3 regions of the Streptomyces sp. NPDC000229 genome follow, and region 2 is predicted to be linked to each of the others. Evidence: predicted binding sites of a transcription regulator. Region 2 holds the regulator's gene; each other region holds the start of a gene.
What was found. The regulator HrcA, encoded in region 2, represses chaperone genes, less so after heat shock. The targets are predictions, from matches to a motif close to TTNGCACTCNGNNNNNCNGAGTGCNAA.
Positions count from the first base shown of each region.

Region 1: groL (chaperonin GroEL) is a predicted target of HrcA. The motif match lies at 2,104-2,130, and genes of this name have one in related genera.
Region 3: groES (co-chaperone GroES) is a predicted target of HrcA. The motif match lies at 3,059-3,085, and genes of this name have one in related genera.

Region 1 is NZ_JBEPEL010000045.1:9,147-19,303, reverse strand. It holds gene ABT360_RS21545 (SRPBCC family protein) at 1-227, opposite strand, end outside; gene groL (chaperonin GroEL) at 319-1,941, opposite strand; gene ABT360_RS21535 (cold-shock protein) at 2,306-2,512, opposite strand; gene ABT360_RS21530 (ubiquitin-like small modifier protein 1) at 2,955-3,233, opposite strand; gene thrC (threonine synthase) at 3,272-4,588, opposite strand; SAM riboswitch class I at 4,573-4,717, opposite strand; gene ABT360_RS21520 (glucosyl-3-phosphoglycerate synthase) at 4,833-5,777, shown strand; gene ABT360_RS21515 (alpha,alpha-trehalose-phosphate synthase (UDP-forming)) at 5,823-7,268, shown strand; gene otsB (trehalose-phosphatase) at 7,525-8,376, opposite strand; gene ABT360_RS21505 (DUF3263 domain-containing protein) at 8,438-8,671, opposite strand; gene ABT360_RS21500 (extracellular solute-binding protein) at 8,685-9,953, opposite strand; gene ABT360_RS21495 (SIS domain-containing protein) at 10,084-10,157, shown strand, end outside.
Region 2 is NZ_JBEPEL010000035.1:39,862-50,018, forward strand. It holds gene ABT360_RS18850 (nitronate monooxygenase) at 1-203, opposite strand, end outside; gene dnaJ (molecular chaperone DnaJ) at 408-1,544, opposite strand; gene hrcA (heat-inducible transcriptional repressor HrcA) at 1,545-2,561, opposite strand; gene ABT360_RS18865 (MBL fold metallo-hydrolase) at 2,729-3,451, shown strand; gene ABT360_RS18870 (DUF3097 domain-containing protein) at 3,462-4,277, shown strand; gene hemW (radical SAM family heme chaperone HemW) at 4,443-5,675, opposite strand; gene ABT360_RS18880 (SpoIIE family protein phosphatase) at 5,703-7,748, opposite strand; gene ABT360_RS18885 (AMP-dependent synthetase/ligase) at 7,895-9,784, opposite strand; gene lepA (translation elongation factor 4) at 10,007-10,157, opposite strand, start outside.
Region 3 is NZ_JBEPEL010000002.1:92,586-102,742, reverse strand. It holds gene ABT360_RS02050 (hydroxyacid dehydrogenase) at 1-786, shown strand, start outside; gene groL (chaperonin GroEL) at 857-2,485, opposite strand; gene groES (co-chaperone GroES) at 2,604-2,912, opposite strand; gene ABT360_RS02035 (polysaccharide deacetylase family protein) at 3,128-4,084, opposite strand; gene ABT360_RS02030 (THUMP-like domain-containing protein) at 4,167-5,351, shown strand; gene ABT360_RS02025 (hypothetical protein) at 5,377-5,994, opposite strand; gene ABT360_RS02020 (RNA polymerase sigma factor) at 5,981-7,222, opposite strand; gene ABT360_RS02015 (YciI family protein) at 7,266-7,622, opposite strand; gene ABT360_RS02010 (hypothetical protein) at 7,671-7,997, opposite strand; gene ABT360_RS02005 (hypothetical protein) at 8,079-8,336, opposite strand; gene tsaD (tRNA (adenosine(37)-N6)-threonylcarbamoyltransferase complex transferase subunit TsaD) at 8,333-9,433, opposite strand; gene rimI (ribosomal protein S18-alanine N-acetyltransferase) at 9,426-9,884, opposite strand; gene tsaB (tRNA (adenosine(37)-N6)-threonylcarbamoyltransferase complex dimerization subunit type 1 TsaB) at 9,902-10,157, opposite strand, start outside.

The DNA.
Region 1 (10,157 bases), on a different contig from region 2:
CGCCCGGGCTCGTACTCGACGATCTCGTAGGTGTAGACGAGCCGCCGCCCCAGGAAGCGGGCGACGAACGCGGCCCGTGCGCCGACCTCGACCTCCGAGGAGGTCTCCCACTCCACGGAGACGATGTTGACGTACCACTCGGGCGCGTTCGAGGGATCGGCGGCGTACGCGGCGACGGCGTCGCAGGGGGCGTCGATCACGGTCTCGGTCAGGACGTCGACGGCCATAACCCCAGCGTAGAACGCCCGAGGGCGGTACCCCCCTGGGAGTGGGGGTACCGCCCTCGTCAGCGTCAGGACTGCGTCCGATCCGGGAGGATCAGAAGTCCATGTCACCGCCCGGCATGCCGCCCGGAGCACCGGCCGCGGCCTTCTCCGGCTTGTCGGCGATGACGGCCTCGGTGGTGAGGAACAGCGCCGCGATGGAGGCCGCGTTCTGCAGAGCGGAACGGGTCACCTTGGCGGGGTCGATGATGCCCTCGGCGATCATGTCGACGTACTCACCGGTCGCGGCGTTCAGGCCGTGGCCGACGGGCAGGTTGCGCACCTTCTCGACGATGACGCCACCCTCGAGACCACCGTTGACGGCGATCTGCTTGAGCGGGGCCTCCAGCGCCAGGCGCACGATGTTGGCGCCGGTCGCCTCGTCGCCCTGGAGCTCCAGCTTCTCGAAGACGCTGGACGCCTGGAGCAGGGCCACGCCACCACCGGCGACGATGCCCTCCTCGACGGCGGCCTTGGCGTTGCGCACCGCGTCCTCGATGCGGTGCTTGCGCTCCTTGAGCTCGACCTCGGTGGCGGCACCGGCCTTGATGACGGCCACGCCGCCGGCCAGCTTCGCCAGGCGCTCCTGGAGCTTCTCGCGGTCGTAGTCCGAGTCGGAGTTCTCGATCTCGGCGCGGATCTGGTTGACGCGACCCGCGACCTGGTCGCTGTCACCGGCACCGTCGACGATGGTGGTCTCGTCCTTGGTGATGACGACCTTGCGGGCGCGGCCCAGCAGGTCCAGGCCGGCGTTCTCGAGCTTGAGGCCGACCTCCTCGGAGATGACCTGGCCACCGGTGAGGATGGCGATGTCGTTCAGCATGGCCTTGCGGCGGTCGCCGAAGCCCGGGGCCTTGACGGCGACGGACTTGAAGGTGCCGCGGATCTTGTTGACGACCAGGGTCGACAGGGCCTCGCCCTCGACGTCCTCGGCGATGATCAGCAGCGGCTTGCCGGACTGCATGACCTTCTCCAGCAGCGGGAGGAGGTCCTTCACCGAGGAGATCTTGGAGTTGACGATGAGGATGTACGGGTCGTCGAGCGACGCCTCCATACGCTCCATGTCGGTGGCGAAGTACGCCGAGATGTAGCCCTTGTCGAAGCGCATACCCTCGGTGAGCTCCAGCTCCAGACCGAAGGTCTGGGACTCCTCGACGGTGATGACGCCTTCCTTGCCGACCTTGTCCATGGCCTCGGCGATGAGCTCGCCGATCTGGGTGTCGGCGGCGGAGATGGAGGCCGTGGAAGCGATCTGCTCCTTGGTCTCGACATCCTTCGCCTGCTCCAGCAGCGCACCGGAGACGGCCTCGACGGCGGTCTCGATGCCGCGCTTGAGCGCCATCGGGTTGGCGCCGGCGGCGACGTTGCGCAGACCCTCGCGGACGAGCGCCTGGGCGAGGACGGTCGCGGTGGTCGTACCGTCACCGGCGACGTCGTCCGTCTTCTTGGCGACTTCCTTGACCAGCTCGGCGCCGATCTTCTCGTACGGGTCCTCGAGCTCGATCTCCTTGGCGATGGAAACACCATCGTTGGTGATCGTGGGGGCGCCCCACTTCTTCTCGAGGACGACGTTGCGACCCTTGGGGCCCAGGGTCACCTTGACGGCGTCGGCGAGCTGGTTCATGCCGCGCTCGAGGCCGCGCCGTGCCTCCTCGTCGAACGCGATGATCTTGGCCATGTGAAGTGGTCCTCCCGGACTGGGGTGGATGCTCCGGACCGCGCTGGCGCCCGCGACGGACGGCCTGCCTGCCTGAAGTGGTTCCTTGCCCCACCGGCCTGCGGACCTCACCGACTCGGTCCTTCGTTGTCACTCTCACCTTCAGAGTGCTAACGCCAATGATTAGCACTCGACCCATGCGAGTGCAAGCGCCTCCAGCAGATCCGGCCCTCCGCCGAGGCCGTGCCGACCCCTCGCCGCGGCCCGCCGGGACCCCACCCGGGCATCGTCCGGACATGCGCGAGGGGCCCGCGTCCCCTGGAACGCGAGCCCCTCGGCACTTGCGATGTCGACAGTCGATGGTCGGTCGATCGCGACGCGGCTCTCAGCCGGCGGCGAGCTTGACCATGTCCGCCTGCGGACCCTTCTGGCCCTGCGAGATCTCGAACTCGACTCGCTGACCTTCTTCAAGGGTGCGGTAGCCGTCCATCTGGATCGCGCTGTAGTGGACGAAAACATCCGCACCACCGTCGACCGCGATGAAGCCGTACCCCTTCTCCGCGTTGAACCACTTGACGGTGCCCTGAGCCATGCCTAACTCCCCTATTACTGGCCCTTGCACAGGACCGCACTTCGCGGACCCGGGTCAGACCTCACCCGCTGACAGCTCCCCGAGGCCCTGGGGGCCTGGGGATACCCCAGCGGGCGTGCGCCGGAACGCGTCGACCGCCGCTGAATGTATCTGCCCAACTGCCGTCTGCAACAGGTCAATCGGACGAGAAATCCGAGCACGGATGAACGGAAAATGCGGCCGAAGGGGCCAGAATCCTGGGCAAGTCGGGCCCGGCAAAGCACCCAAAATGGCACAATTCGCGGGGGTACATTGACTGCATCTTGTCGCGGCCGCGCAATCTCTCATATGCGTGCGGCACAGGCAGCGGCGGGGACTTCCCCAACTCTACCGCGCTCAACCATGCAGAATTGCCCCCTCCGCTTCTCTCACGGAGGGGGCAAAGTCCGTCACGCCGCCTGCGTCAGCAGCCGCCTGCGACGGCCGGAATGATCGACACACCCGCACCGTCGGGCGTGGCGGTCTGGAGACCCTGCTCGAAGCGCACGTCGTCGTCGTTGACGTACACGTTCACGAAGCGGCGGAGCTTGCCCTGGTCGTCCAGGACACGGGCGGCGATGCCCGGGTGGTTCTTCTCCAGCGACTCGATGACCTCGGACAGGGTCGCGCCCTCCGCCGTGACCTCGGCCTGGCCGCCGGTGTAGGTACGGAGGATGGTGGGGATGCGGACGTTGACGCTCATGTCGTGATGCTGCCTCTCAGTACAGGCTCAAGTCAGGGTCAGGCCAGGCCGGCGTCGCGGAACGCGTCCAGGCTCGGTCGGATCGTCGCGGTCGGGCCGGTGGTCGGAGCGACGGCGTCGAGGGTCTTCAGGCCGTCGCCCGTGTTGAGCACGACCGTGGTCAGGGACGGGTCCAGCACGCCCGCCTCGATCAACTTCTTCGTCACGCCCACGGTCACGCCACCCGCCGTCTCGGCGAAGATGCCCTCCGTACGCGCCAGCAGCTTGATCGCGTCGACGACCTGCTGGTCGTCGACGTCCTCCACCGCGCCACCGGTCCGGCGGGCGATGTCCAGGACGTAGGGGCCGTCGGCCGGGTTGCCGATGGCGAGCGACTTGGCGATGGTGTTCGGCTTCTGGGGCCGTACGACGTCGTGACCGGCCTTGAAGGCCGTCGACACCGGCGAGCAGCCCTCCGCCTGGGCACCGAAGATCTTGTACGGCTTGTCCTCGACCAGGCCCAGCTTGATGAGCTCCTGGAGCCCCTTGTCGATCTTCGTCAGCTGCGAGCCGGACGCGATCGGGACGACCAGCTGGTCGGGCAGCTTCCACCCCAGCTGCTCGCAGATCTCGTACGCGAGGGTCTTCGAACCCTCCGCGTAGTACGGCCGCAGGTTCACGTTCACGAAGCCCCAGCCCTCGCCCAGCGGGTCGCCGATGAGCTCGGAACAGAAGCGGTTGACGTCGTCGTAGTTGCCCTCGATGCCGACCAGGTCGCCGCCGTAGACGGCGGCCATGACGACCTTGCCCTGCTCCAGGTCGTGCGGGATGAACACGCAGGAACGGAAACCGGCGCGGGCGGCGGCGGCGCCGACGGCACCCGCCAGGTTCCCCGTCGACGAGCAGGACAGGGTGGTGAAGCCGAAGGCGCGCGCCGCCTCGAGCGCCTGCGCGACGACGCGGTCCTTGAAGGAGTGCGTCGGGTTGCCGGAGTCGTCCTTGACGAACAGCTTGCCCGGCTCGACACCCAGCTCGCGCGCCAGGTTGTCCGCCTGGACGAGCTTGGTCCAGCCGGGGTTCAGGTTCGGCTTGTCGGTCACGTCGGCCGGCACGGGCAGGAGAGGGGCGTACCGCCAGATGTTGGCGGGACCGGCCTCGATCTGCTTGCGCAGGGCTTCCGGGTCACCCACCGGCAGGTCGTAGGCGATCTCGAGCGGCCCGAAACACAGCTCACAGGCGAAAATGGGACCGAGCGCGAAGCGCTCGCCGCATTCGCGACAGGAGAGGGCGGAAGCAGGCCCGAGGTCGACGTTCTTGGCGGTGGCGACAGTCTGTACAGCCATGGAGGCGAGGCCCTTTCTCCTCATCTTCCTCATGGCGCACTTCGCCATGAGACGGATTTGGCACCTTCCCTAGCCGGGGCCTCGCGCAAGAGCTTGCGAGTGCCGACTGGAGGGTTGCCGGGGCTTCAACGGGCCGTGTCCCTCTGCCCCTCTGGATGAGCGGTATTCGATTGTTTCCGCGGGGACCCGACATGCGACGGCCATCCGCGTTGTTCAAGACTGTAACCGAACCCCCGGACGCTTGAGATGGTCGTCCGATACGCGAGATGGAGATCACGTGCTGGAAGAGGTGGAGCGCTGGCTGGAGCGGCGGTCCTGGTCCGTGGCCGACCGACCGCTCGACCGGCTGCTCGCGGCCAAGCACGGGACGACCGTCAGTGTCGTGCTGCCGGCACTGAACGAGGAGGCGACGGTCGGCGACATCGTCACCGTGATCCGCCGCGAGCTGATGTCCGCCTCCACCCCGCTCGTCGACGAACTCCTGGTGATCGACTCGGGCTCCACCGACCGGACCTCCGAGGTCGCCGCCGCGGCCGGGGCGCGCGTGGTGCACCGGGACGCGATACTCCCCCGCGTACCCGCCCTCCCCGGCAAGGGCGAGGTGCTGTGGCGCTCCCTCCTCGCCACCACCGGCGACATCGTCTGCTTCGTCGACGCCGACCTGCGTGACTTCTCGGCCGATTTCGTCACCGGGATCGTCGGCCCCCTCCTCACCGACCCGTCCGTCCACTTCGTCAAGGCCATGTACGACCGCCCCCTGGCCGGCTCCCCCGGGCAGGGCGGCCGGGTGACCGAGCTGGTGGCGCGGCCGCTGCTGAACCTGCACTGGCCGCAGCTCGCCGGGTTCGTCCAGCCGCTGGGCGGCGAGTACGCGGCCCGCCGCTCCCTTCTCGAACGTCTCCCCTTCCCCGTCGGCTACGGAGTGGAACTGGGCCTCCTCGTCGACGCCCTGCACACCGTGGGCCTCGACGCCCTCGCGCAGGTGGACGTGGGTGTGCGCAAGCACCGGCACCAGGACGAGCGGGCGCTGGGCCGGATGGCGGCGGCGATCTACCGGACGGCGCAGCTGCGGCTGTCGCGGGGGCACCTGGTGCGGCCGCGGCTGACGCAGTTCGACCGCGGGGACGACGGCTTCGTACCGCGTACGCACGACGTCGACACCGAGGAACGCCCGCCGATGACCGAGGTGGCCGAGTACGCACGGCGCCGCCGGGTGGCCTGAGGGCCGTACGTTTGAGCGTTTCCGCAACGGGCTAGGTTCGTCTCCATGGCAGCCCAGATTCTTGTCGCCTCGAACCGCGGTCCGGTCAGCTACGTACCACGTGAGGACGGGACGTTCGACGCCCGGCGCGGCGGGGGCGGACTGGTGTCGGGACTGTCCGCGATCGGGCCGGACGCGGGCGCGCTGTGGGTGTGCGCCGCGCTGAGCGACGGCGACCGGCAGGCGGTGCGGCAGGGCGTCGCGGCCGAGCCGGGCGTGAAGATGCTCGACATCGACGCGGCGGTGCACGCCGACGCGTACAACGGCATCGCGAACTCCGTGCTGTGGTTCGTGAACCACATGCTGTACCAGACGCCGCTGGAGCCCGTCTTCGACGCGGAATTCCGCCGCCAGTGGGGGTCCTACCGCCTCTACAACCGTGCCTTCGCCGAGGCCCTCGCGGTGGAGGCGGCGGACGGCGCGGTCGTGATCGTCCAGGACTACCACCTGGCCCTGGTCCCCGGAATGCTCCGCGAGCTCCGCCCCGACCTGCGCATCGGCCACTTCTCGCACACGCCGTGGGCGCCGCCGGAGTACTTCTCCATGCTCCCGGACGACATCGCCGAGGAGCTCCTCCTCGGCATGCTCGGCGCGGACCGGCTCGGCTTCCTGACCTGGCGCTGGCTGAAGGCCTTCCAGGACTGCTGCGCGAAGTCCCTGCGGGACATGGACGTGACGACGCACTGGCCCAAGGACCAGTCGCCGATCGTGCAGTACTGGGCGCACGGCAAGCCCCACCAGACCCACCTGGGCGTGCACGGCCTCGGCGCGGACGCCGAGTTCCTCCGCGACCGCTCACGCCGCCCGGACGTGGACGACCGCATGGCGCTGCTGCGCGACCAGATCGGCCCGGACCGCAGGACGGTCGTCCGCGTCGACCGCACGGAGCTGTCCAAGAACATCGTCCGCGGGCTGCTGGCCTTCCGGCACCTGCTGGCCGAGCGGCCCGAGTGGCGCGAGCGCGTCGTGCACCTCGCGTTCGCGTACCCCTCGCGCCAGGACCTGCCGGTCTACCGCGAGTACACCGCCCAGGTCTCCCGGCTCGCCGACGAGATCAACGCGGAGTACGGCCGCGACGGCTGGACGCCGGTGATCCTCCACGTCGAGGACGACTTCGCCCGCTCGCTCGCCGCGTACCGCCTGGCGGACGTGGCGCTGGTCAACCCCATCCGGGACGGCATGAACCTCGTCGCCAAGGAGGTCCCGGTCGTCTCGGACGCGGGCTGCGCGCTGGTGCTGTCCCGGGAAGCGGGCGCGTACGAGGAGCTGCGCGACGACGCGATCACGGTGAACCCTTACGACGTCGTCGGCACGGCGGACGCCCTCCACGAGGCCCTCTCCATGCCCCCCGCCGAGCGCGCGGACCGCACCAAGCGCCTCGCCGCGGCGGCCACCGCCCTGCCCCCGGCCCGCTGGTTCCTCGACCAGCTCAACGCGCTGCGGTCGGCCTGACCGGGGGCTCCGCCCCCATACGCGGCGCTGCAGAGACGGCCGCCCCGCACCACGCGCCGGGAAACGATTCCGACCGTCAGACGAACTACGACCGGGGTGGGGCCGTGCAGGGTCGCCCCCGCAGAGGTTGGCGGCAAAGGCCGGGCTCCCTCACCCGTAACCCAAGGCCGCCGGCCTCGAGGAGGTGAGCCCGGAGGGGCCGCACCCCACCACCCCCCGGCAGGCGACCGCCCCGCACTCCGGCTGCGGGACCGTTTCAGACGGCGGCGGCCAGCGCGGACAGCAGACCCACCACACCCCGGGGGCCCGGCACCAGGAGGTCGGCCCGTTGCGCGACCTCCGGGACCTCGCCGCTGCCGCTGCACACCAGCAGCCCCGGCACCCCGTCCGACCGCAGCTTCTCCACCGCGGCGAACGCCGGCAGGTCACCCAGGTCGTCGCCCGCGTACACCACCGCCTCCGCGCCGATCTCGCGTACGTACTCCGTCAGCGCCACGCCCTTGTCGACGCCCGGGGGGCGCAGTTCGAGGACCAGGCGGCCCGGTTCGAGAACCAGGCCGTGCAGGGTCGCGAGGTCCGCCAGCGGGACGCGCAGGGCGTCGAACGCGGCTTGCGGGTCGTCGGCGCGCCGGGTGTGGACGGCCACCGCGCGGCCCTTCTCCTCGATCCACGTGCCGCGCCACGCGCCCGCCCGGTCCAGGAACCCGGGCAGTTCGGCGCGGACGGCCGCCACGCCGGGGTGCTCGGGGGCGGCCTGGACGGTACCGGTGACGGCGTCCCACCGTTCGGCGCCGTAGTGGCCGAGGACGACCAGGCGCTCCAGGCCCGGCACCCCGGCGAAGCCGCCGTACCGCACGGCGACACCCGCCGGGCGGCCGGTGATGACCGCCACGGACGCGAGGCGCGGGGCGAGCGCGGCGATGGCGGGGACGGCGCCGGGGTGGGCGCGGGCCTGCTCGGGGTCGTCCACGATGTCGGCGAGGGTGCCGTCGAAGTCGAGCGCGACGACCGCCCGCCCGGGGCGGGCCAGGAACGCCGCGAGGCCCTCGCGGCCGGCGGGCGTGGCGGGACGCGGCAGGGACGGCGAGGAATCCGGTGGGGTGCCCATGCACCGAAACCTATCCACACCCCCCGCGCCCCACACCCCCGGCACCCCCGCGCCCCGCACCTCAGCGCCGGGCCTCCCGCGACGCGCGCAGCCGCCGCAGCCGGTTGACGGTGACGGGGTCGTGGGCGAGGGCCCTCGGGTCGTCGAGGAGGGCGTTGAGCAGCTGGTAGTAGCGGGTGGGCGACAGGCCCAGCTGCTCGCGTATCGCACGTTCCTTGGCGCCGGGGCCGGGCCAGGAGCGCCGCTCCATGGCGAGGACGGCACGGTCCCGTTCGGTGAGTGGCTCGGCGGTCATATGAGCAACATAGTTACTCGGCCGCCTCCGCGTCCCTGGCGTCCCGTGCGATGCCCGCCAGCACCGCGTCCGGGTCACCGCCGGGCGCGACGGCCTTGCCGATGTTCTTCTTGACGCTCTCGCTCACCTTCGCCCACGACGTGCGGCCCACCGGGTAGAGCTCGGACGTGGGCAGCTCGTCCAGGAACGGCCACAGGTCCTTGTGCTTGGGGTCCTCGCGCATGGCGGCGCTGGCGGTGCTGGTGACGGGGAGGATGTCGTACTGGTCGGAGAAGGCCAGCACGTTCTTGTCCTGGTACACGTACTCCAGGAACGCGCCGATCTCCTTGCGGTGGCCGTTCTGCTTGAAGGCCATCATCCAGTCGGCCACGCCCATCGCGGGCCGGGGCTCACCGTCGGGGGTGGGCATGGGCACCTTGCCGACCTCCACGCCGGCGTTCTCGGCGGCTTCCATCAGCGTGGGGTGGCCGTTGAGCATGCCGACGTCACCGCGTACGAAGGCGTCGAAGGCTTCCTGCCGGTCGAGGTCGCCGGGGGCGACGGGGCCGGTCAGTCCCTTCCCGACGAGGTTGTTCCTGAGCCAGGTGAAGGTGGCGACGTTCTCGTTGGAATCGATGTCGTAGGTGATGTTGCCGGTGTCGCGGTACCCGCCGCCGCCAGCCAGCATCCACATCATGGTCTCGGCCTGGGACTCCTCGGCGCCGAGCGGCAGCGCGAAGGGGTGGGTCACCCCCTCGCCCTTGAGCTTCTCGGCGGCGGCCCGGATGTCGTTCCAGGTCTTCGGCGGCTTGGCGCCGGCCTTGTCGAACAGGCCCTTGTTGTAGAAGAGGAGCCGGGTGCTGGCCGCGAACGGCATGCCGTACTGGTCCCGGTCGACCTCGCCCGCCCGGCTGAGCAGGGGCAGGAAGTTGGCCTGCGTCGGGATGGGGACGAGTTCCTCGACCTTGTAGAGCCGGCCCGCGGCGGCGTGGTCCGCGTACGCGCCTATCTGCGCCAGGTCGGGCGCCTTGCCGTTCTCGACCATCTCGGCGACCTCGCGGTCGACGTCCTTCCAGGACATGACGTCGACGTCGATCGTGATGCCGGGGTGCGTCTTCTCGAACGAGCGGGCGAGACCGTCCCAGTACTTCTGGGAGGTGTTGCCCGCGCCGCTGCCGTAGTCGGCGGCGACCAGCTTGAGGGTGACGTCCTCGTCACCGTCGCCGATCCCGCAGCCGGCCAGCGTCGCCGCCATGCTCAGTGCGGCCACCGCCGCGGTCAGTCCTGTGTAGCGGCGCTGCACAACTCTTCCCCACTTTTGTGTTCCTGCTGGACCGTTGATTTTCCCACAGCGCGGATGAGGTCTACACCACCTGGGTATCGCTTGGCCGAAGACTGGCCAGTTTCCTCCGCAGCTGTAGGAGCGTCCGCGCATGTCACGTACCGCAGCAGAGATCGCCACCCAGCCCGCCTGCTGGCGCCGCGCCGCCGAGGCGGCCGCGTCGTT
Region 2 (10,157 bases):
TTGACGCCGAAGGGCCGCGAGGTCAGCCCGCGTACCTGCTTGATCTCCTGGTACATGCCGTCGGCGGTCTTGTACCCGGCGGCCAGGAACCCCAGGCCACCGGCATCGGACACGGCCGCGGCCAGCTGCGGACAGGAGGCGCCACCCGCCATGGGGGCCTGCACGATCGGGTACCGGCAGAGATCGGTCAGTGCGGAGGACATGCACGCATGGTGTCACGCCCCCGCCGCACGGCCACACGCGGCCGCCCGTGCGCGCACGGGCGGTCTTGGGGTCCTGCGGCGGACCAGCCGGCCTCTCGGGGGGCTCATGCGGCGCGAAGCCACCGGGTCCCGGGGCGCGGGGGCGTCAGCCCCCACGACCACGATCTGCCCCCGTCAGGGGGTACCGGGGCCGCGGACCCTCGGTCACCGCCCGTTGAACGCGTCCTTCAGGCGGGAGAACAGACCCTGCTGCCCCGGCTGGAACTGACCCGTCGGCCGCTCCTCGCCCCGCAGCTTCGCCAGCTCCCGCAGCAGCCGCTCCTGCTCCGGGTCCAGCTTCGACGGCGTCTGGACCTCGACGTGCACGATGAGGTCACCGCGCCCGCCGCCGCGCAGGTGCGTCACACCGCGTCCGTGCAGCGGGATCGACTGGCCCGACTGCGTGCCGGGCCGGACGTCGACCTCCTCCAGCCCGTCCAGCGTCTCCAGCGGGCACTTCGTGCCCAGTGCGGCCGCCGTCATCGGAATGGTCACCGTGCAGTGCAGGTCGTCGCCCCGCCGCTGGAACACCGCGTGCGGCAGCTCGTGGATCTCGACGTACAGGTCACCGGCCGGACCGCCGCCGGGGCCGACCTCGCCCTCGCCGGCCAGCTGGATACGGGTGCCGTTGTCCACACCGGCCGGGATCTTGACCGTGAGCGTACGGCGCGACCGGACCCGGCCGTCGCCCGCGCACTCCGGGCACGGGGTGGGGACCACGGTGCCGAAGCCCTGGCACTGGGGGCAGGGACGGGACGTCATGACCTGGCCCAGGAAGGACCGGGTGACCTGGGAGACCTCGCCACGGCCGCGGCACATGTCGCACGTCTGGGCCGATGTACCGGGCGCGGCGCCCTCGCCGGAGCAGGTGGTGCAGACGACGGCCGTGTCGACCTGGATGTCCTTGGTCGTACCGAAGGCCGCCTCGTTGAGGTCGATCTCCAGGCGGATCATCGCGTCCTGGCCGCGCCGCGTGCGCGACCGGGGGCCGCGCTGGGACGCCGTACCGAAGAAGGCGTCCATGATGTCGGAGAAGTTGCCGAAGCCACCCGCGCCAAAGCCACCCGCGCCCGCGCCGCCGGAGGCGGACAGCGGGTCACCGCCGAGGTCGTAGACCTGCTTCTTCTGCGGGTCCGACAGCACCTCGTAGGCGGCGTTGATCTCCTTGAACCGCTCCTGCGTCTTCGGATCGGGGTTGACGTCCGGGTGCAGCTCGCGGGCGAGCCTCCGGAACGCCTTCTTGATCTCGTCCTGGGACGCGTCGCGGCGTACGCCGAGTACGGCGTAGTAGTCCGTGGCCACTTACGACTCCGCCAGGATCTGTCCGACGTAACGTGCCACTGCGCGTACCGCTCCCATCGTTCCGGGGTAGTCCATGCGGGTCGGTCCGACCACGCCGAGTTTGGCGACTGCCTCGTCGCCCGAACCGTAGCCGACCGCGACGACGGACGTGGAGTTGAGGCCCTCATGGGCGTTCTCGTGCCCGATACGTACGGTCATCGCCGAGTCCTTGGCCTCGCCGAGCAGCTTCAGGAGCACCACCTGCTCCTCCAGCGCCTCCAGCACCGGCCGGATCGTCAGCGGGAAGTCGTGCCCGAAGCGGGTGAGATTGGCGGTGCCGCCGATCATCAGCCGCTCCTCGGTCTCCTCCACCAGTGTCTCCAGCAGCGTGGCCAGCACCGTGGAGACGGTGCCCCGGTCCTCCGCCTCGAAGGACTCCGGGAGGTCCTGCACCAGCTGCGGTACGTCCGTGAAGCGCCGCCCCACGACGCGGCTGTTCAGCCGCGCCCGCAGGTCGGCCACGGACGTCTCGCCGAACGGCGCGGGGCAGTCGACCATGCGCTGCTCCACCCGCCCCGTGTCGGTGATCAGGACGAGCATCAGCCGGGCGGGGGCCAGCGACAGCAGCTCCACATGACGCACGGTGGACCGCGTCAGCGACGGGTACTGCACCACGGCGACCTGCCGGGTCAGCTGCGCGAGCAGCCGCACCGTACGGCCGACGACGTCGTCGAGGTCCACGGCACCGTCCAGGAAGTTCTGGATGGCGCGCCGCTCCGGCGACGACAGCGGCTTGACGCCGGCGAGCTTGTCGACGAAGAGGCGGTAGCCCTTGTCGGTGGGGATGCGGCCCGCGCTGGTGTGGGGCTGGGCGATGAAGCCCTCCTCCTCCAGCACCGCCATGTCGTTGCGCACGGTGGCGGGCGAGACTCCGAGGTTGTGGCGCTCCGTGAGGGCCTTGGAACCGACGGGCTCCTCGGTACCGACATAGTCCTGGACGATGGCGCGCAGTACCTCGAGTCTGCGTTCGCTGAGCATCGCGCGCACCTCCAGCTGGCTGTGGTTCCTTCTGCTTCGCTGGCACTCGCAATGCCCGAGTGCCAACCTTCCCCCGGCAAGTGTACGGCGCCGGGGTACGCCCCTAGCAAGGGCGGCCGACCACGCTACCGCGCGACGTCGCTGGTGGTTGCCGATAGCGTCGCGGTATGGACGTCAGTTGGGAAGACTTCGGCTGGGAGCGTCTCGCCGACGGCGTGGGCCGCAGGAGGCTCCCGGTGTGGGACGCGACCACGGCGCTGGTGGTCGGCGAGGAGGGCGCTCTCCTGTACGACACGGGCGCGACGCTCCGTGAGGGCGCCGCGATCCGGGCGCAGGCTCAGGCCCTGATGGGCGGCCGGAGAGTGACGCATATCGCACTGAGTCATCCCCATTTCGATCATGTGCTCGGCACGGCGGCGTTCTCGGGGACGGAGGTGTACGGCGCCGTCGGCATCGACACCGTGCTCACCAGGGACCGCGACGCGCTGCGGGGCGACGCCGTACGGCACGGGGTGGCCGAGACGGACGCCCTGGAGGCGACGGACGTCCTGGTGGCCCCGCACCACCTGGTGTGCGGCGAGTGGACGCTGGAGCTGGGCGGGCGGCAGGTGCTGCTGGCCAATGTGGGGCCGGGTCACAGCGGCCACGACCTGGCCGTGCTCGTGCCGGGCTCCCGGGAGGTCGTCCTGTGCGGGGACCTGGTGGAGGAGTCGGGCGACCCGCAGGCCGGGCCGGACGCCATCCCCTCGCGCTGGCCGGCCGCCCTGGACCGGCTGCTGGAGCTGGGCGGCGAGGAGGCCGTGTACGTCCCCGGGCACGGCGCCGTGGTCGACGCCGCCTTCCTACGCGCCCAACGCGATGAACTGGCCCGGCGGTTCGGGGTGTCGTAGCGTCTGGCGAATGCGCAGCTACCACCCCGATCTGACGCCCCCGTGGAAGAAGTCCGCGCCCGTTGCCGAGGTTCCCGCCGACCCGGACCTGGTGGTCGAGGAGGTGAGCACCGGCTTCTGCGGGGCGGTGATCGGCTGTGAGGCGGGGACGGTCACCCTGGAGGACCGGTTCGGCAAGCACCGGGTGTTCCCGCTGACGCCCCGGGGGTTCCTCCTGGAGGGCCGTACGGTGACGCTGGTGCGCCCGTCGGCGGCGCCCTCCCGGCCGTCGCGCACCGCCTCGGGCTCCATCGCCGTCCCGGGTGCACGCGCGCGTGTGGCCCGTGCGGGGCGCATCTATGTGGAGGGCCGCCACGACGCGGAGCTCGTGGAACGCGTGTGGGGCGACGACCTGCGCATCGAGGGCGTGGTCGTCGAGTACCTGGAGGGCGTCGACGACCTCCCGGCCGTCGTCCGGGACTTCGGCCCGGGCCCCGACGCCCGCCTCGGGGTCCTGGTGGACCATCTGGTCCCCGGCTCCAAGGAGTCCCGCATCGCGGCATCGGTCACGGACGCCCACACCCTGGTCGTGGGGCATCCGTACATCGACATCTGGGAGGCGGTGAAGCCCTCGTCGGTGGGCATCCGGGCGTGGCCCGCCGTCCCGCGCGGCCAGGACTGGAAGACGGGCGTGTGCCGGGCACTCGGCTGGCCGGAGAACACGGGCGCGGCCTGGCAGCACATCCTGTCGAAGGTCCACTCGTACAAAGACCTGGAGCCGGAGCTGCTGGGCGCGGTGGAGCAACTCATTGATCACGTGACGGTAGGCGGCGCGGAGCCGGCGTGATCACACACTGGTCCAGTCGTTTCCCCGCCGGGGCCCGAACCGCCTCCCCGCCATAGCGGGGCTGTTCCGTCGATCAGCTCGTCCACACGGCCTGGCAGGTCGTTGTCCCCGCCACTGCGGGGATCTGCGGTCGGCCTCCTGGGCGGGGCCTGGAGGGGACGTCAATCAATCCACCAGGTCCCGCACCACCGCGTCGGCCAGGAGCCGCCCCCGCAGCGTCAGCACGGCCCGCCCGTCGGCGTAAGGACCGGCGTCCAGGAGCCCGTCCCTTACCGCCCGCTCGGCAGCGGCCAGGCCCGCCGGCTTCAGCAGCGACAGAGCGCACCCCTCCTTCAGTCGCAGCTCCAGCAGCACCCGCTCCACGCGCCGGTCCTCCTCCGACAGGACCTCACGCCCCGCGCCGGGCGACCGCCCCTCCGCCAGCGCCGCGGCGTACGCGCCGGGGTGCTTGACGTTCCACCACCGCACGCCCCCCACGTGGCTGTGCGCGCCGGGCCCCGCCCCCCACCAGTCGGCGCCGCGCCAGTACAACTCGTTGTGCAGGCACCGTCCCGCCTCCGAGGTGGCCCAGTTGGACACCTCGTACCAGGAGAAGCCCGCCCCGGACAGCACGTCCTCGGCGATCAGGTACCGGTCCGCGTGGACGTCGTCGTCCGTCATCGGCACCTCGCCGCGCCGGATGCGCCGCGCCAGCTGCGTGCCCTCCTCCACGATCAGGGCGTACGCGCTGACGTGGTCCGGCCCCGCGCCGATCGCCGCGTCGAGCGAGGCGCGCCAGTCGTCGTCGCTCTCCCCCGGCGTGCCGTAGATCAGGTCGAGGTTGACGTGCTCGAACCCGGCCGCGCGCGCCTCCGCGACGCAGGCCTCCGGCCGCCCGGGGGTGTGCGTGCGGTCGAGCACCTTCAGGACGTGCCGGCGGGCGCTCTGCATGCCGAAGGAGATCCGGTTGAAGCCGCCCTCCCGCAGCTCCGCCAGGTACGCAGGGTCCACGGACTCCGGGTTCGCCTCCGTCGTGATCTCGGCGTCGTCGGCGAGCCCGAACTCGTCGCGGACGGCGCCCAGCATCGTCACGAGGTCCGCGGCGGCGAGCAGCGTGGGCGTACCGCCGCCGACGAAGACGGTGCGCACCGGGCGCGGGTCGTCACCGAGCACCTTCCGCGCGAGGCGCACCTCGTCCGTCAGCGTCGCCGCGTAGTTGTCGCGGGAGGCGAGGACGCCACCGGAGCCGCGCAGCTCGGTGGCGGTGTAGGTGTTGAAGTCGCAGTAGCCGCAGCGGGTCGCGCAGTACGGCACGTGCAGATAGAACCCGAGCGGCCGCTCACCGGCCCCGAGCAGGGCGGACGCGGGAAGCGCGCCGTCCTCGGGCATGGGCTCACCATCGGGCAGTACGGAAGGCATACCGCCCATTGTCCGTCACCGCGGCACCTACCGGGCCTGGAGCACCAGCAGCGCGAGATCGTCGCGCACGGGCGTCTCGCCGAACGTGTGGACCGCCTGCCGGATCCGGTCGGCGACCTCCCGTGCCGGCAGCCCGGCGCAGCCGGCGAGGGCCTCGGCCAGCCCGTCGCCGTCGTCGAACATCCGGCCGGTGCGGGAGCGGCGTTCGGTGACGCCGTCGGTGACGCACAGGAGGGTCTCCCCGGGCGCGAGGTGGAAGGTGTGGCTCTCGTACCCGACGTCGTCGACGACGCCGAGCAGCACCTGGGGCGCCGCGGCGGGCGTCACGGAGCCGTCGGGGCGCAGCAGGAGCGGCAGGGGGTGGCCGGCGCTGGCGAGCGTGCAGCGGGCTCCGCCGCCGTCCTCGGGGGCGAGCGGCACGAGCTCGCCGTACAGCAGTGACAGGAACCGCGACTGCGGCTGGGCCGGGGGCTGTGGCCCGCCGGGCAGGTCACCGGCCGCGGCGACCATGGAGGCGGCGGCTTCGGCGGCCTCCGTGGCGTCGTCGAGGAGCAGCCGGTTCAGCCGGTCGAGGACCTGCCCGACCTGGTGGCCCTCGCGGGCGAGCAAGCGCAGCCAGGGGCGGGCCAGGCCGGTGACGACGGCGGCCTCGGGGCCGCTGCCCTGGACGTCACCGAGCATGAAGCACCAGCGGCGCGCTCCCGGGCCGGCCTGGAACACGTCGTAGAAATCGCCGCCCGCGAGACCGTCGTCGCTCGGTTCGTACACGATGCGGCTGTCGATGCCCGGGATCTGGGCCACTTGGCTGGGCAGGAGACCGCGCTGGAGGATCCGGCTGATGGTGACCTGGCGGGTGTAGCGGCGGGCGGCCCCGATGGCGAGGGCGACGCGGCGCGCGAAGTCCTCCACGAGGGTGGTGACGGCGTCGGGGATCCGGCCGCGCCCGCGCCGTCCCAGCATCAGCGTGCCCAGTCCGTGCCCGCCGACGACCAGCCGGTACGCGAGCGCGGTGCCTCCCGCCGCGCCGCCCGGCACGCCCCGGACCCCCTGCCCGTCGCCGCCCCGGACCCCGTGTCCGTCCGCGTGCCCGTGCCTGTCCGCTTTCCCGTCCGCGTGCGCATGCCCGTGCCCGTCCGCGTGCCCTTCCGCGCCGCGCTCCGAGGACGGCCACGGGATCGGCACCGGCCCGGTGCGGGGCGGCTCCGGCATGCGGGGCGGTTCCTTCTCCAGCACCGTGCGCAGCGTCTCCAGCGCCGATTCGTCGGCGTGCCACACCCGGGCGAGCCGGGGCCCGCCGCCCTCCGTGGTGTTGTCCTCCAGCCAGAAGGCGCACCAGTCGGCCAGGCGCGGCACCAGGAGCTGGCCGGCGAGCGCGGCGACGAGGTCCTCGTCGAGCTGGCCGGCGAGCAGGTCGGACGCCTCGGCGAGGAACGACAGCGCCCCGCGGCCGGCCCATTCGTGGTCGTCGCGCACGACCCGGCGCGGTGCCGGGGCGAGGATCCCGGCGGCGCGCAGCCCGCGCTGGATCGCCGGCTCGGCGCCGGGTACGGGGCAGGTGTCCCAGCCGTCGAGGGGGAGCCGGGCCCAGACGGTCTTGAGGCCGGGGCGGTAGGTGATGCCCCAGCATTCGGCGAGGGCGGCGACGAGCTGGAGCCCGCGGCCGTACTCGTCGAGACCGTCCTCGTCCTCCTGGTGCTGCTGCTCGTGGCGGACGGTCCGGGTGGGGTGGTGGTCGGAGACCTCGAGGACGAGGGCGGCGGGCCGCCCGTCGGCGGGGTCCTCGAGACGGAAGAGGAGCTCGACGGTGGTACCGGCGTGGACGACGGCGTTGGTGACGAGCTCGCCGACGACCAGGACGGCGTCGGCGGCGACCCGGTCGTTGATCGTCGCGGCGGCGGGCAGCGCCAGTCCGGTCCAGTCGGCGAGCGCGGCGCGTACGAACCGGCGGGCGGCGGACGGCGCGAGCGGGTTGCCCGGCAGGCTGGTGCGCGTGACGGACTGGCCCGGGGGCGGGTGGTGGGGCGGCAGCAGCAACTCGCCGGTGGTCGCGCGCTGTGTCGGAAGGGACCCCACGTGCGGCTCCTCGTCGGCTCGGCTCGTGGTCGGACACCGACAGGGTGACAGATCGAGCACGCCCATAAGCGCCGAGTCATCGAACTCGCCCACGCGAACGGGGCCGCGCTCGCCGAGCGCGGCCCCGTCGTTGCGTCCCGCCGGTCTCAGGCTTCCCTGGTCCCCGCGTACATCTCGTCGATCAGGTGCTTGTACTCACGCTCGACCACGGGGCGCTTCAGCTTGAGGCTGGGCGTCAGTTCGCCGTGCTCGATGTCGAGGTCGCGCGGCAGGAGCCGGAACTGCTTGACGGTCTGCCAGCGCTGGAGCCCCTCGTTGAGCCGGTCCACATAGCCCTGGACGAGCTGGTTGACCTCGGGGGTGGCCACGACCTCGGCGTAGGACTTGCCGCCCAGGCCGTGCTCCTCCGCCCAGCCGAGGATCGCGGGCTCGTCGAGGGCGATGAGCGCGGTGCAGAAGTTCCGGTCGGCGCCGTGGACGAGGATGTTGGAGACGTACGGGCAGACGGCCTTGAACTGTCCCTCGACCTCGGCGGGCGCGATGTACTTGCCGCCGGACGTCTTGATCAGGTCCTTCTTGCGGTCGGTGATGCGGAGGTAGCCGTCGACGGACAGTTCGCCGATGTCGCCGGTGTGGAACCAGCCGTCCGGCTCCAGGACCTCGGCGGTCTTCTCCGGCAGCCCGTGGTACCCCTCCATGATGCCGGGGCCGCGCAGCAGGATCTCGCCGTCGTCGGCGATCCGGACCTCGGTGCCGGGCACCGGCTTGCCGACGGTGCCGGTGCGGTAGGCCTCGCCCGGGTTGACGAAGGACGCGGCGCTGGATTCGGTGAGGCCGTAGCCCTCCAGGATGTGGATGCCGGCGCCGGAGAAGAAGTAGCCGATGTCGGGCGCGAGGGCGGCCGATCCGGAGACGGCGGCGCGCAGCCGGCCGCCGAAGGCCTCGCGGAGCTTGGAGTAGACGAGGGCGTCGGCGATCTTGTGCTTGGCCTTCAGGCCGAAGGGGACGCTCGCGTTGCCGGTGCGGCGGAAGTTGTCCTGACTGGTCCTGGCGTATTCGCGGGCGACCTCGGCGGCCCACTTGAAGATCTTGTACTTGGCGCCGCCTCCTGCCCGTGCCTTTGCCGCGACTCCGTTGTAAACCTTTTCGAAGATGCGGGGGACGGCGGCCATGTACGTCGGCTGGACGACCGGCAGGTTCTCGATGATCTTGTCGACGCGGCCGTCGACGGCGGTGACGTGCCCGACCTCGATCTGGCCGGAGGTCAGCACCTTGCCGAAGACGTGAGCGAGGGGCAGCCAGAGGTACTGCACGTCGTCCGCCGTGACCAGGCCGGTCGCGGCGATGGCCTTGGCCATGTACGACCAGTTGTCGTGGGGCAGCCGTACGCCCTTGGGGCGGCCGGTGGTGCCGGAGGTGTAGATGAGGGTGGCGAGCTGGTCGGCGGTGATGGCGGCGACCCGGTCCTTGACGGCGTCCGGGTTCTTCTCCAGGTACGCGCGGCCGCGCTCCTCGAGCTCGGCGAGGGAGAGCACCCAGCCCTCGGGGTCGGCCTCGTCCGCTTCCACACCGGTCGGGTCGATGACGACCACATGGGTGAGGTGCGGCAGGTCGGCACGCTTCTCACGTGCCTTGGCCAGCTGGGCGGCGTCCTCGGCGATCAGGACGCGGCTGTCGGAGTCGGCGAGGATGTACGCGGACTCCTCGGCGTTGGTCTGGGGGTAGACGGTGGTGGTCGCGGCACCGGCGCACATCACGCCGAGGTCCGACAGGATCCACTCGACACGGGTGGCGGCGGCGAGGGCGACCCGCTCCTCGGACCGTACGCCGAGGTCGACGAGGCCGGCGGCGATGGCGTAGACGCGCTCGGCGGCCTGTCCCCAGCTGAGGGACTTCCACTCGTCGGGGCCCTGGCCGGAGGCGGCGGGGACCGGGTAGCGGTAGGCCTCGCCTTCGGGCGTTTTCGCCACGCGCTCCAGGAAGAGGGTGGCCACGGAAGGCGGTCGGTTCTCGATCAGGGTTTGTGTGTCGCTCACGACGTCCTCCGGGCGGCTTGCGGCAGGGCTGCACGACGGGATGATTGTTTAACTGGCGAGTAACCCTCGGGCGGCATCAGGTTAGAGCGCCATGGTCCGCCATGTAAGGGGCTGCGGCCCGGTGCTTCATACCCGCTTCATAACGACTCGGACGCGCGGCGGCACGTCGCAAGCACGCAAAAGCGCCCGTCCGTGAACCGAACGGGCGCTGTGCGGGCACTGCTACTTCTTGGCCTTGCCGCCGGCGGAGTCGTCGCTGGACAGCACCGCGATGAAGGCTTCTTGCGGAACCTCCACGGAACCGACCATCTTCATCCGCTTCTTGCCTTCCTTCTGCTTCTCCAGCAGCTTCCGCTTACGGGAGATGTCACCG
Region 3 (10,157 bases), on a different contig from region 2:
CCCCGCCTGCGTGCCGTCGTCCACGCCGCCGGGTCCGTCAAGCACCATGTCACCGACGCCTGCTGGGAGCGCGGCATCACGGTGACCTCGGCCGCCGCGGCCAACGCCCTGCCGGTCGCCGAGTACACGCTCGCCGCCATCCTGCTGGCCGGCAAGCGCGTCCTGCGCGCCGCTCGGCGGTACGCCGAGCTGCGCGCCGAGCACGACTGGCTGCGGGAGCTCGCCGACAGCGGCAACCACCGCCGTACGGTCGGCATCGTGGGCGCGTCCCGCGTCGGCCGCCGCGTGATCGAGCTGCTGCGCCCCTTCGACGTACAGGTGCTGCTCCACGACCCGTACGTCACCTCCGACGAGGCCGCGGCGCTCGGGGTCGTGCCGGCCGGGCTCGACGAGCTGTGCGCCCGCGCGGACATCGTCTCCGTGCACGCCCCGCAACTGCCGTCCACCCGCCACATGATCGGCGCCACGCAGCTCGCCCTCATGCCGGACGGGGCGACGCTCATCAACACCGCGCGCGGCTCCCTGATCGACGAGCCGGCCCTCCTGGAGCACCTGGTGTCCGGCCGCCTCAGCGCCGTACTCGACGTCACCGACCCCGAACTCCCGCCGCCCGACTCCCCGCTCTACACCCTCCCCAACGTGCTGCTCACCCCGCACCTCGCGGGCTCGCTCGGCAACGAGCTGCACCGCATGGCGGACCAGGCGCTGGACGAGCTGGAGCGGTACGCGAAGGGCGCGCCGTTCCAGGATCCGGTGCGGCCGTGGGAGCTCAGCCGCTCGGCGTGACGGCGCGGAAAACACCGAGGCCCGGTGCCCCCGCGACGGGGGCACCGGGCCTCGAAACGCTCAGCAGGCGTCAGTGGGAGTGGCCGTGACCATGGCCGTGGCCCGCGTCCGCCGGCTCCTCTTCCTTCTTCTCGACGACCAGGGTCTCGGTCGTGAGCAGCAGGGAGGCGATGGAGGCGGCGTTCTCCAGGGCCGAGCGGGTGACCTTGACCGGGTCGATGACGCCGGCCTTGATCAGGTCGCCGTACTCGCCCGTGGCGGCGTTGAAGCCCTGGCCCTTGTCGAGCTCGGAGACCTTCGAGGTGATGACGTAGCCCTCGAGGCCCGCGTTCTCGGCGATCCAGCGCAGCGGCTCGACGGCGGCGCGGCGAACGACCGCGACACCGGTGGCCTCGTCGCCCTCCTTGCCGAGGTTGCCCTCCAGCACCTTGACGGCGTGGACGAGCGCGGAGCCACCACCGGAGACGATGCCCTCCTCGACCGCGGCGCGGGTCGCGGAGATGGCGTCCTCCAGACGGTGCTTCTTCTCCTTCAGCTCCACCTCGGTGGCGGCGCCGACCTTGATCACGCACACGCCGCCGGCCAGCTTCGCGAGGCGCTCCTGGAGCTTCTCGCGGTCCCAGTCGGAGTCCGTGGTCTCGATCTCGGCCTTGATCTGCGCGACGCGGCCCTGCACGTCCTCGGACTTGCCGCCGCCGTCGACGATCGTGGTGTCGTCCTTGGTGACGGTGACGCGGCGGGCGGTGCCCAGCACGTCAAGACCGGCCTGGTCGAGCTTGAGGCCGACCTCCTCGGCGATGACCGTGGCGCCGGTGAGGGCGGCCATGTCGCCGAGCATCGCCTTGCGGCGGTCGCCGAAGCCGGGGGCCTTGACCGCGACGGCGTTGAACGTGCCGCGGATCTTGTTGACGACCAGGGTCGACAGGGCCTCGCCCTCGACGTCCTCGGCGATGATCAGCAGCGGCTTGGAGGAGCCGGCCTGGATGACCTTCTCCAGCAGCGGGAGCAGGTCGGTGATCGCGGAGATCTTGCCCTGGTGGATCAGGATGTACGGGTCGTCGAGGACGGCCTCCATACGCTCCTGGTCGGTGACCATGTACGGGGACAGGTAGCCCTTGTCGAAGGCCATGCCCTCGGTGAAGTCCAGCTCCAGGCCGAAGGTGTTGGACTCCTCGACGGTGATGACACCGTCCTTGCCGACCTTGTCCATCGCCTCGGCGATGAGCTCGCCCACCTGCTGGTCCTGCGCGGAGAGCGCGGCCACGGCGGCGATGTCGGCCTTGTCGTCGATCGGGCGGGCCGAGGCGAGCAGCTCGTCCGAGACGGCCTTGACCGCGGCGTCGATGCCCTTCTTCAGGGCGGCCGGGGAGGCGCCCGCGGCGACGTTGCGCAGACCCTCGCGGACCAGCGCCTGGGCCAGGACGGTGGCGGTGGTGGTGCCGTCACCCGCGATGTCGTTGGTCTTGGTCGCCACCTCCTTCACCAGCTGGGCGCCGAGGTTCTCGTACGGGTCCTCGATCTCGACCTCGCGGGCGATCGTGACACCGTCGTTGGTGATGGTCGGCGCGCCGAACTTCTTGTCGATGACGACGTTGCGGCCCTTGGGGCCGATCGTCACCTTGACCGTGTCGGCAAGCTTGTTGACGCCGCGCTCAAGGGCGCGACGGGCGTCCTCGTCGAACTTCAGGATCTTCGCCATGGGAGCGATTCAGCCCTCTCGAAAACTCTGGTTGACGAACCGCGCCCCTCGCCGCCCGGCAATGTGTCATCAGCGGGGGCCAGGGGCGCAGCTCAAAAGCAAATCTTGCTCAGGTGAATTACTTCTCGACGATCGCGAGCACGTCGCGAGCCGAGAGGACGAGGTACTCCTCGCCGCTGTACTTCACCTCGGTGCCGCCGTACTTGCTGTACAGCACGATGTCGCCGGTCTTGACGTCGAGCGGCAGGCGCTCGCCGTTCTCGAAGCGGCCCGGGCCAACGGCCAGGACGACGCCCTCCTGGGGCTTCTCCTTGGCGGTGTCCGGGATGACCAGGCCAGAGGCGGTGGTCTGCTCGGCGTCGAGCGGCTGGACCACGATGCGGTCCTCGAGCGGCTTGATGGCAACCTTGGAGCTGGTGGTCGTCACGATCCGACCTCCCCCTTCGGAGATCTCACGGGGTTAACTGTCTGAGGTGGCGACCAGGTGGATCCGTCGTCGCGGGTGCCGGACCTGCCCGTCGCTGTGTTGGCACTCTCCGGTGGGGAGTGCCAGACCTGAGACTATGACCGCGGTTAGCACTCGGTCAAGCGGAGTGCCAATTCACCGCCCGGTCGTGGCGTGATCGCGGCCGCAGGGCCGGCTCACACGTAGTCCTCCAGCCTGGCCACCGCGTACCCCTTGGCCGTGACGACGTCCATCACCTGCCTGATCATGTCCGGCATGGTGCCGTTCCAGTCCTCCCGGCCCCGGAAGTGCGTGAGGATGATGTCGCCGGGATGCAGGTCCCGGTCCCATTCGCGCCACTCCATGTGGTCGGGAAAGGCTTCGGCGGCCCACAGGGGGACGGCTTTCACGCCGCACGACCGCGCGGCGCGCAGGGTGTCGGCGTTGTAGTTGCCGTAGGGCGGGCGGAAGAGCGACGGCCGTGTGCCGTACCGCTTCTCGATGGTGTCCTGCTGCCCGCAGATCTCGCGCTTCTGCTCCGCGTACGAAAGGGCGGGCATGTAGCGGTGGTTGAGGGTGTGGTTGTGCAGGGCCACGCCCCGGTCCTGCATCCGCTTGAAGTAGGCGTAGTCCTCCTTGACCAGGTAGTCGCTGAGGAAGGCGCTGTAGGGGATGTCCAGTTCGTCCATCATCCGCAGCAGCTCGGGGTCCTTCTCCGCGCCGTCGTCGATCGTCAGGAAAACGATCCGTTCCTTGGTCGGCACGGTGGTGAAGACGGGCGGCAGGCTGGGGTCGCCGACTCCGAAGCCCTTGCGGAAGGTGATGTGCGGCTTGTCGGTGGCCGCCGGGGGCGGGGGCGCGGCCAGGGGGGTGGCCCTGAGGCCCCACTTCCTGGCGGCGAGGGTACGGGCGGCCTGTGCGCGCCTGACCTTCTCCACGTACGCGGTGAGGGCGGCGGCCGCGTCGGGGGGCTGCTGGGGCTGCTGACCGGCGGCGGGCTCGGCATTGCCGCCGCCCGCTCCGGAACCCGGACCCGCTCCCCCGGTGCCGGTTTCCGCGGCACAGGCGGATCCGAGCGCCGCGATCAGCAGTGCGGCGAGCAGGACCCGCGCACGCTTGCTTACCCTTTGACCTTTTTGTCGTACTAGCTGCATGGCGCCGCATCCTGTCAGCGCGCCGCCCGGACCACCGGCCGACACCGCCGCCTGACGCGCACCATCCCCCGCCTGGCCCACAATGGGCCGGGTGACCGATCTCGCCGCCTTCTCCGCGCTCCTCACCGACGAGGGCCAGACCCTGCTCACCGCCCTGCGCGACCACACCCCCTCCCAGGAGCTGGCGGTCGCCTCCCGGCTGCGCCGCGAGCACCCGGCCGATCTGGTCACGGCGGCGATCGCACAGGCCCGGCTGCGGCAGCGGGCAGTGGCGAAGTTCGGCGAGCAGGACGCGCACCGCATGTACTTCACGCCCGGCGGCGTCGAACAGTCCACCCGCAGAACGGTCGCCGAGCACCGCGCCGCCGCCTTCGCCCGCCTCGGCGTACGCAGCGTTGCGGACCTGTGCAGCGGAATCGGCGGCGACGCGATCGCCCTGGCCCGCGCGGGCATCCGGGTCCTCGCCGTCGACCGCGACCCGCTGACGGCCGAGGCCGCCCGCGCCAACGCCGCCGCACTGGGCCTGGCCGACCTGATCGAGGTGCGCTGCGCCGACGTCACGGAGGTCGACACCTCCCCGTACGACGCGGTCTTCGTCGACCCGGCACGGCGCGGCGGGCGGGGCGGCGGGCGGATCTTCGACCCGGAGGCCTACTCCCCGCCCCTCTCCTGGGCCGTCGACGCGGCTCGCAAGGCCCCGCACGCGGCGCTGAAGATCGCCCCGGGCATCCCGCACGAAACGGTCCCACCGGAGGCCGAGGCCGAGTGGGTCTCCGACGGCGGCGACGTCAAGGAGGCGGTGCTGTGGTTCGGCACCCGCCCCGGCACGATCACCGCGACCCTCCTGCCCGGCCCGCACACCCTCACCGGCCGGGGCCTGCCGGACCCCCCGGCCCGCCCCGTCGGCCGCTTCCTTTACGAGCCGGACGGCGCCGTCATCCGCGCGCACCTGGTCGCGGAGGTCGCCGAGGACCTCGGCGGCGGCCTGCTCGACGAGACGATCGCGTACATCACAACCGACGAGCTGCGCCCCACCCCGTACGCCACCGCCTACGAGATCACCGACGAGCTGCCCTTCAACCTCAAGAAGCTCAAGGCCCTGCTGCGTGAACGGGAAGTGGGCACCCTGACGGTGAAGAAGCGCGGCTCGGCGGTCGAACCGGAGGAGCTGCGCCGCAGGCTCAAGCCGAAGGGTCCGCACGCCGCCACGGTCTTCCTCACCCGGGTCGCCGGGGCGCCGACCATGCTGATCGGGCAGCCGGTCTGAGGCGTCTCTCCGGGATCAGGCCGGGTCAGAGGGCGGCCAGCCGCAGCGCCAGGCGGCGGTGGCCGACCGCCTTGCCGCCGGCGATCAGGCCGTGGATCCACAGGATGATGCCCGCGCCCATGGCGTAGGCGACCTCCCCGTAGGTCGTGCTGCCGGGGCGGGCCAGCGCCGGGACGACGAACGAGAGCCACAGCCCGGCCGCGCACTGCGCGAACGCCAGCAGCAGCCACGCCAGGCTCATCCCCGGCGCCCGGAAGCGGGCGTCACGCACCGGGGCGGGGTCCAGCGCCGCCCACTCCAGCAGCCGGGCACGCAGCGTGCGGTCCCGGCGGAGGCCGAGCGTGACGACGACGACCAGCGGAACCATGACGGCCAGCCCCAGGCAGGCGGCGACGGCGCCGGCCATCGCCATCAGCGGGTCCACCAGGCCGTCGAGCGAGAGGATCCCGGCGCCGATGAAACCCCACCCGAACTGCAGGCCCAGCAGCGTCAGCAGAGAGAGCGTCAGCCGCTTCCCGCCCAGCATCCGCCGGTTCAGCTCGCCGATCGCCATGGTCCGGTCGGCGAGCAGCGCGTCGCGGTCCGGCCAGGTGCGGAGGTGAACGGGCGGCGGAGGCGGGGGCAGGAGGCTACGGCTGGGCATGGTCCGAGGCTAGCGCCCGTGATCGTCCCTGAAGCAGGGCCCTCTCGCGGGCGTTACGGGCCAGCGACGCCGCCCGCTCGAACTCCGCCCGGGCCTCGGCGACGCGCCCCAGCCGGGCCAGCAGGTCACCCCGTACGCTCGGGAGCAAGTGGTAGCCCGCCAGGGACGGTTCACCGGCGAGGGCGTCCACGATTCCGAGCCCCGCCGCCGGGCCCTCGGCCATCGAGACGGCCACCGCGCGGTTCAGCTCGACGACCGGCGAGGGGGCGAGCGCGGCGAGCCGCCCGTAGAGCGTCGCGATGGTCGCCCAGTCGGTCTCCTCGTACCGCGCCGCCCGCGCGTGGCAGGCCGCGATCGCCGCCTGGAGCGCGTACGGCCCCGTGCCGGCCTTCTCCAGTGCCGCGAAGCCCCGCCGGATCAGCAGCCGGTCCCAGCGCGCCCGGTTCTGGTCGGCCAGCAGCACCGGCTCCCCGTCGGGCCCGGTGCGCGCGGCCGTGCGGGAGGCCTGGAGCTCCAGCAGCGCGGCGAGCCCGTGCACCTCGGGCTCCTGGGGCATCAGTCCGGCCAGCACGCGCGCCAGCCGCAGCGCGTCCTCGCACAGGCCGGGGCGGAGCCAGTGGTCGCCGGCGGTCGCCGCGTACCCCTCGTTGAACACGAGGTAGATGACCTCCAGCACGGAGGCGAGCCGGGCCGCCCGGTCCTCCCCGTACGGCACCTCGAAGGGCACGCCCGCCCGGGCCAGGGACCGCTTCGCGCGGACGATCCGCTGGGCGACCGTCGGCTCCGGTACCAGGAAGGCGCGGGCGATCTCCTCCGTCGTCAGCCCGCCGAGCAGCCGCAGCGTGAGCGCCACGCGCGCGTCGGCGGAGAGCACCGGGTGGCAGGCGGTGAAGACCAGCCGCAGCAGGTCGTCGTCGATGTCGTCCGGGTCGTGGGCGGCGTCCGGCGCGTACGAGTCGTCCACGTCGCGTCCGACCTCGGCGAGCTTGCGCGCGTACGTCTCGCGGCGGCGTACGAGGTCGATGGCTCGGTTCCTGGCCGTGGCCATGAGCCAGGCGCCCGGCCTGTCCGGGACGCCCGACTCCGGCCACTGCTCCAGGGCGGCGACCAGAGCGTCCTGCGCCAGCTCCTCCGCGATGCCCACGTCACGGACGATCCGGGCGACGCCCGCGATGATCCGCGCCGATTCGATCCTGAACACCGTCTCCACGGCGTGCGGTGCGCTCACGCCTCCCCATGGTGCCGCATCGGCCGGTGCGGCACGCGGTGTCTCAGGCTTCGGCGATCTCCCGCACCTCGGCGGTGATGGTCCAGTGGTCCTCGTGGAGCGCGAGGAAGCGCTTGGTCCACTCGACCGCTTCGGCCTTGTCCTTGCACTGGCTGATCGAGTACCCGCCGATGACCTCCTTGGACTCGGTGAAGGGGCCGTCGGTGACCGACAGCTGCCCGCCCGACCAGGTCACTCGGGTGCCCTGGGAGGACGGCATGAGCCCGGCGGTCTCCAGCATGACCCCCGCCTTGGTGATCTCCTCCAGCAGCTTGCCCATCCGCTCCTGCAGCTCGGGGCTCGGGCCCTCGGCGGGGGCGTTCTTCTCGTCGATACGGATCATCGTCAGGTAGCGCGGCACGGCCGTCTCCTCGGGTGTGTGCGGCGGGCTGTTCCCCGCCTCTCACCCTTACGTCGAACGGGCGGGACCCGGATCGACACCCGGCGCGAAAAACTTCCGGGCCTTTTTCGCGGGACGCGTCTGCGCGCGGGCGCCCCGCAGCCGGGCCGCCGGACGGGGCTGACGCTGGATCTGCACGTACACGGCCCAGTGGGCGGTGAAGCGCCGCAGCGGGGCGAGATCCGAGCCGAGGCGAGCCTGGTCGGCGGCCTGGTCCACCTCCCGGGTGAACGCCGGCAGCGCGGCCGGGGCGATCTGCGCAACGGCCTGCCGCAGCGCGGTGACGGTCGGCGGGGGCGGCGGGATCAAGGGCTGCTCGGGCGGACCGGCGGTCATGCGTTCTCCCATGGCGGGGATTCTGAGCGATGACCCAGCCTGCCGAGCACGGATTCGAGAGGTGTCAGCCGAACGGGCGGCTCACGTCCCGTGCGACTCGAAACGCCAGCGGTGCACCGGGCGGGTGACCAGGGTGGGGGCGGGCTCCGGGAGTTCGGGGAGGTCCGCGTCGAGGGGGGCGTCCCACCAGGTGAGGACCAGCACCCGGTCGCCGGGGGCGGTGAACGTCTCGCGGCGGACCGGGGCGGTGGCCAGCTCCTGGGCGCGGGTCCACTCGAGGAGCTCCGCGCCGCGGCCGGCCGCCGCGCGGGCTTCCCACATCAGGGTGACCACGGTCATGAGTAGAGGTTGTCCTTGCTGATCTCGTGGACGTGGTCGTGATCGTGGTCGTGGTTCCCCGGCACGTGCGGGTCCGTCACCGGGAGGGACGAGTCCGCCGACAGCTCCAGGTCCGAGGCCGGGCGGTTGCGGGCCACCATCTCGGCGCCCAGGGCCGCGACCATGGCGCCGTTGTCGGTGCACAGCCCGGGGCGCGGCACGCGCAGCCGGATACCGGCGCGCTCGCACCGCTCCTCCGCCAGGGCCCGCAGCCGCGAGTTGGCGGCCACCCCGCCGCCGATCATCAGGTGGTCGACGCCCTGGTCCTTGCAGGCCCGCACCGCCTTGCGGGTCAGGACGTCGACGACCGCCTCCTGGAAGGACGCCGCCACGTCCCGTACCGGCACCTCCTCGCCCGCCGCCCGCTTGGCCTCGATCCAGCGGGCCACGGCCGTCTTCAGGCCCGAGAAGGAGAAGTCGTACGCGGGGTCCCGCGGCCCGCTCAGCCCGCGCGGGAACGCGATCGCGGACGGGTCGCCCTCCTTGGCCAGCCGGTCGATCACGGGCCCGCCCGGGAAACCCAGGTCCAGCACGCGGGCGATCTTGTCGAACGCCTCGCCCGCCGCGTCGTCGATCGTCGAGCCCATGGGGCGGACGTCGGAGGTGATGTCCGGGGCGAGCAGCAGCGACGAGTGGCCGCCGGACACCAGCAGCGCCATCGTCGGCTCGGGCAGCGGCCCGTGCTCCAGCTGGTCGACGCAGATGTGCGAGGCCAGGTGGTTCACCCCGTACAACGGCTTGTCGAGCGCGAACGCGTACGCCTTCGCCGCCGAGACGCCGACGAGGAGCGCGCCCGCGAGGCCGGGGCCGGCGGTGACGGCGATGCCGTCCAGGTCGCGGGCGGAGACACCGGCCTGCTTCAGGGCGCGTTCGATGGTCGGGACCATCGCCTCCAGGTGCGCGCGGGACGCGATCTCGGGCACGACTCCGCCGAACCGGGCATGCGTGTCCACACTCGACGCGACGGCGTCCGCGAGCAGGGTCGTACCGCGGACGATGCCGACACCGGTCTCGTCGCAGGAGGTCTCGATGCCGAGGACGAGGGGTTCGTCAGCCATTGCTTCCAGTTCCTTGTACGGTCAGGCGCATGACGAGCGCGTCGATGTTGCCCGGCTGGTAGTAGCCGCGGCGGAAACCGATCGGTTCGAAGCCGAAGCGCTCGTACAGCTTCTGGGCACGGGTGTTGTCCACCCGCACTTCGAGCAGGACCTCGTCGCACTCGAAGGCGGTGGCGTGCTGGAGAAGGTCGGTCAGCAGCCGGGCGCCGAGCCCGGTGCCCCACTGGTCACGGGCGACGGCGATCGTCTGTACGTCGCCGAGGCCGCCGGCCGCCGCGAGCCCGGCGTACCCCACCAGCCGGCCGCCCGCTTCGGCGACGACATAGCGGCGGGTTGCGTGCGGGCCGCGCGCGTGCGCCAGCTCGGACCAGAACATGCCCTCCGACCAGGCGTCGTCGGGGAACAGCTCCCGCTCCAGCTCCAGCACCGGCGCGATGTCCCACCAGCGCATCTCGCGCAGGACCGAGGTCACTTGGGGGTGACCACCTTGTAGTTCTTGGGCACCTGGGCGTCGGGGCGCCGCAGGTACAGCGGCCGCGGCTCCAGGAAGGCCTCGCCCGCCTTCAGCCGCTCGGCCGCCAGGGCCGCGAGCGCGGCGGCCGACTGGTGCTCGGGGTCGCGGGCGTCCGGGAACACGTCTCCGTACAGCCGCGCGCCGGCGCCGACGGCGGGAAGGCCGGCGACCTGCCCCGCGATGTCGGCGGGCCGGTCGACGGCCGGGTCG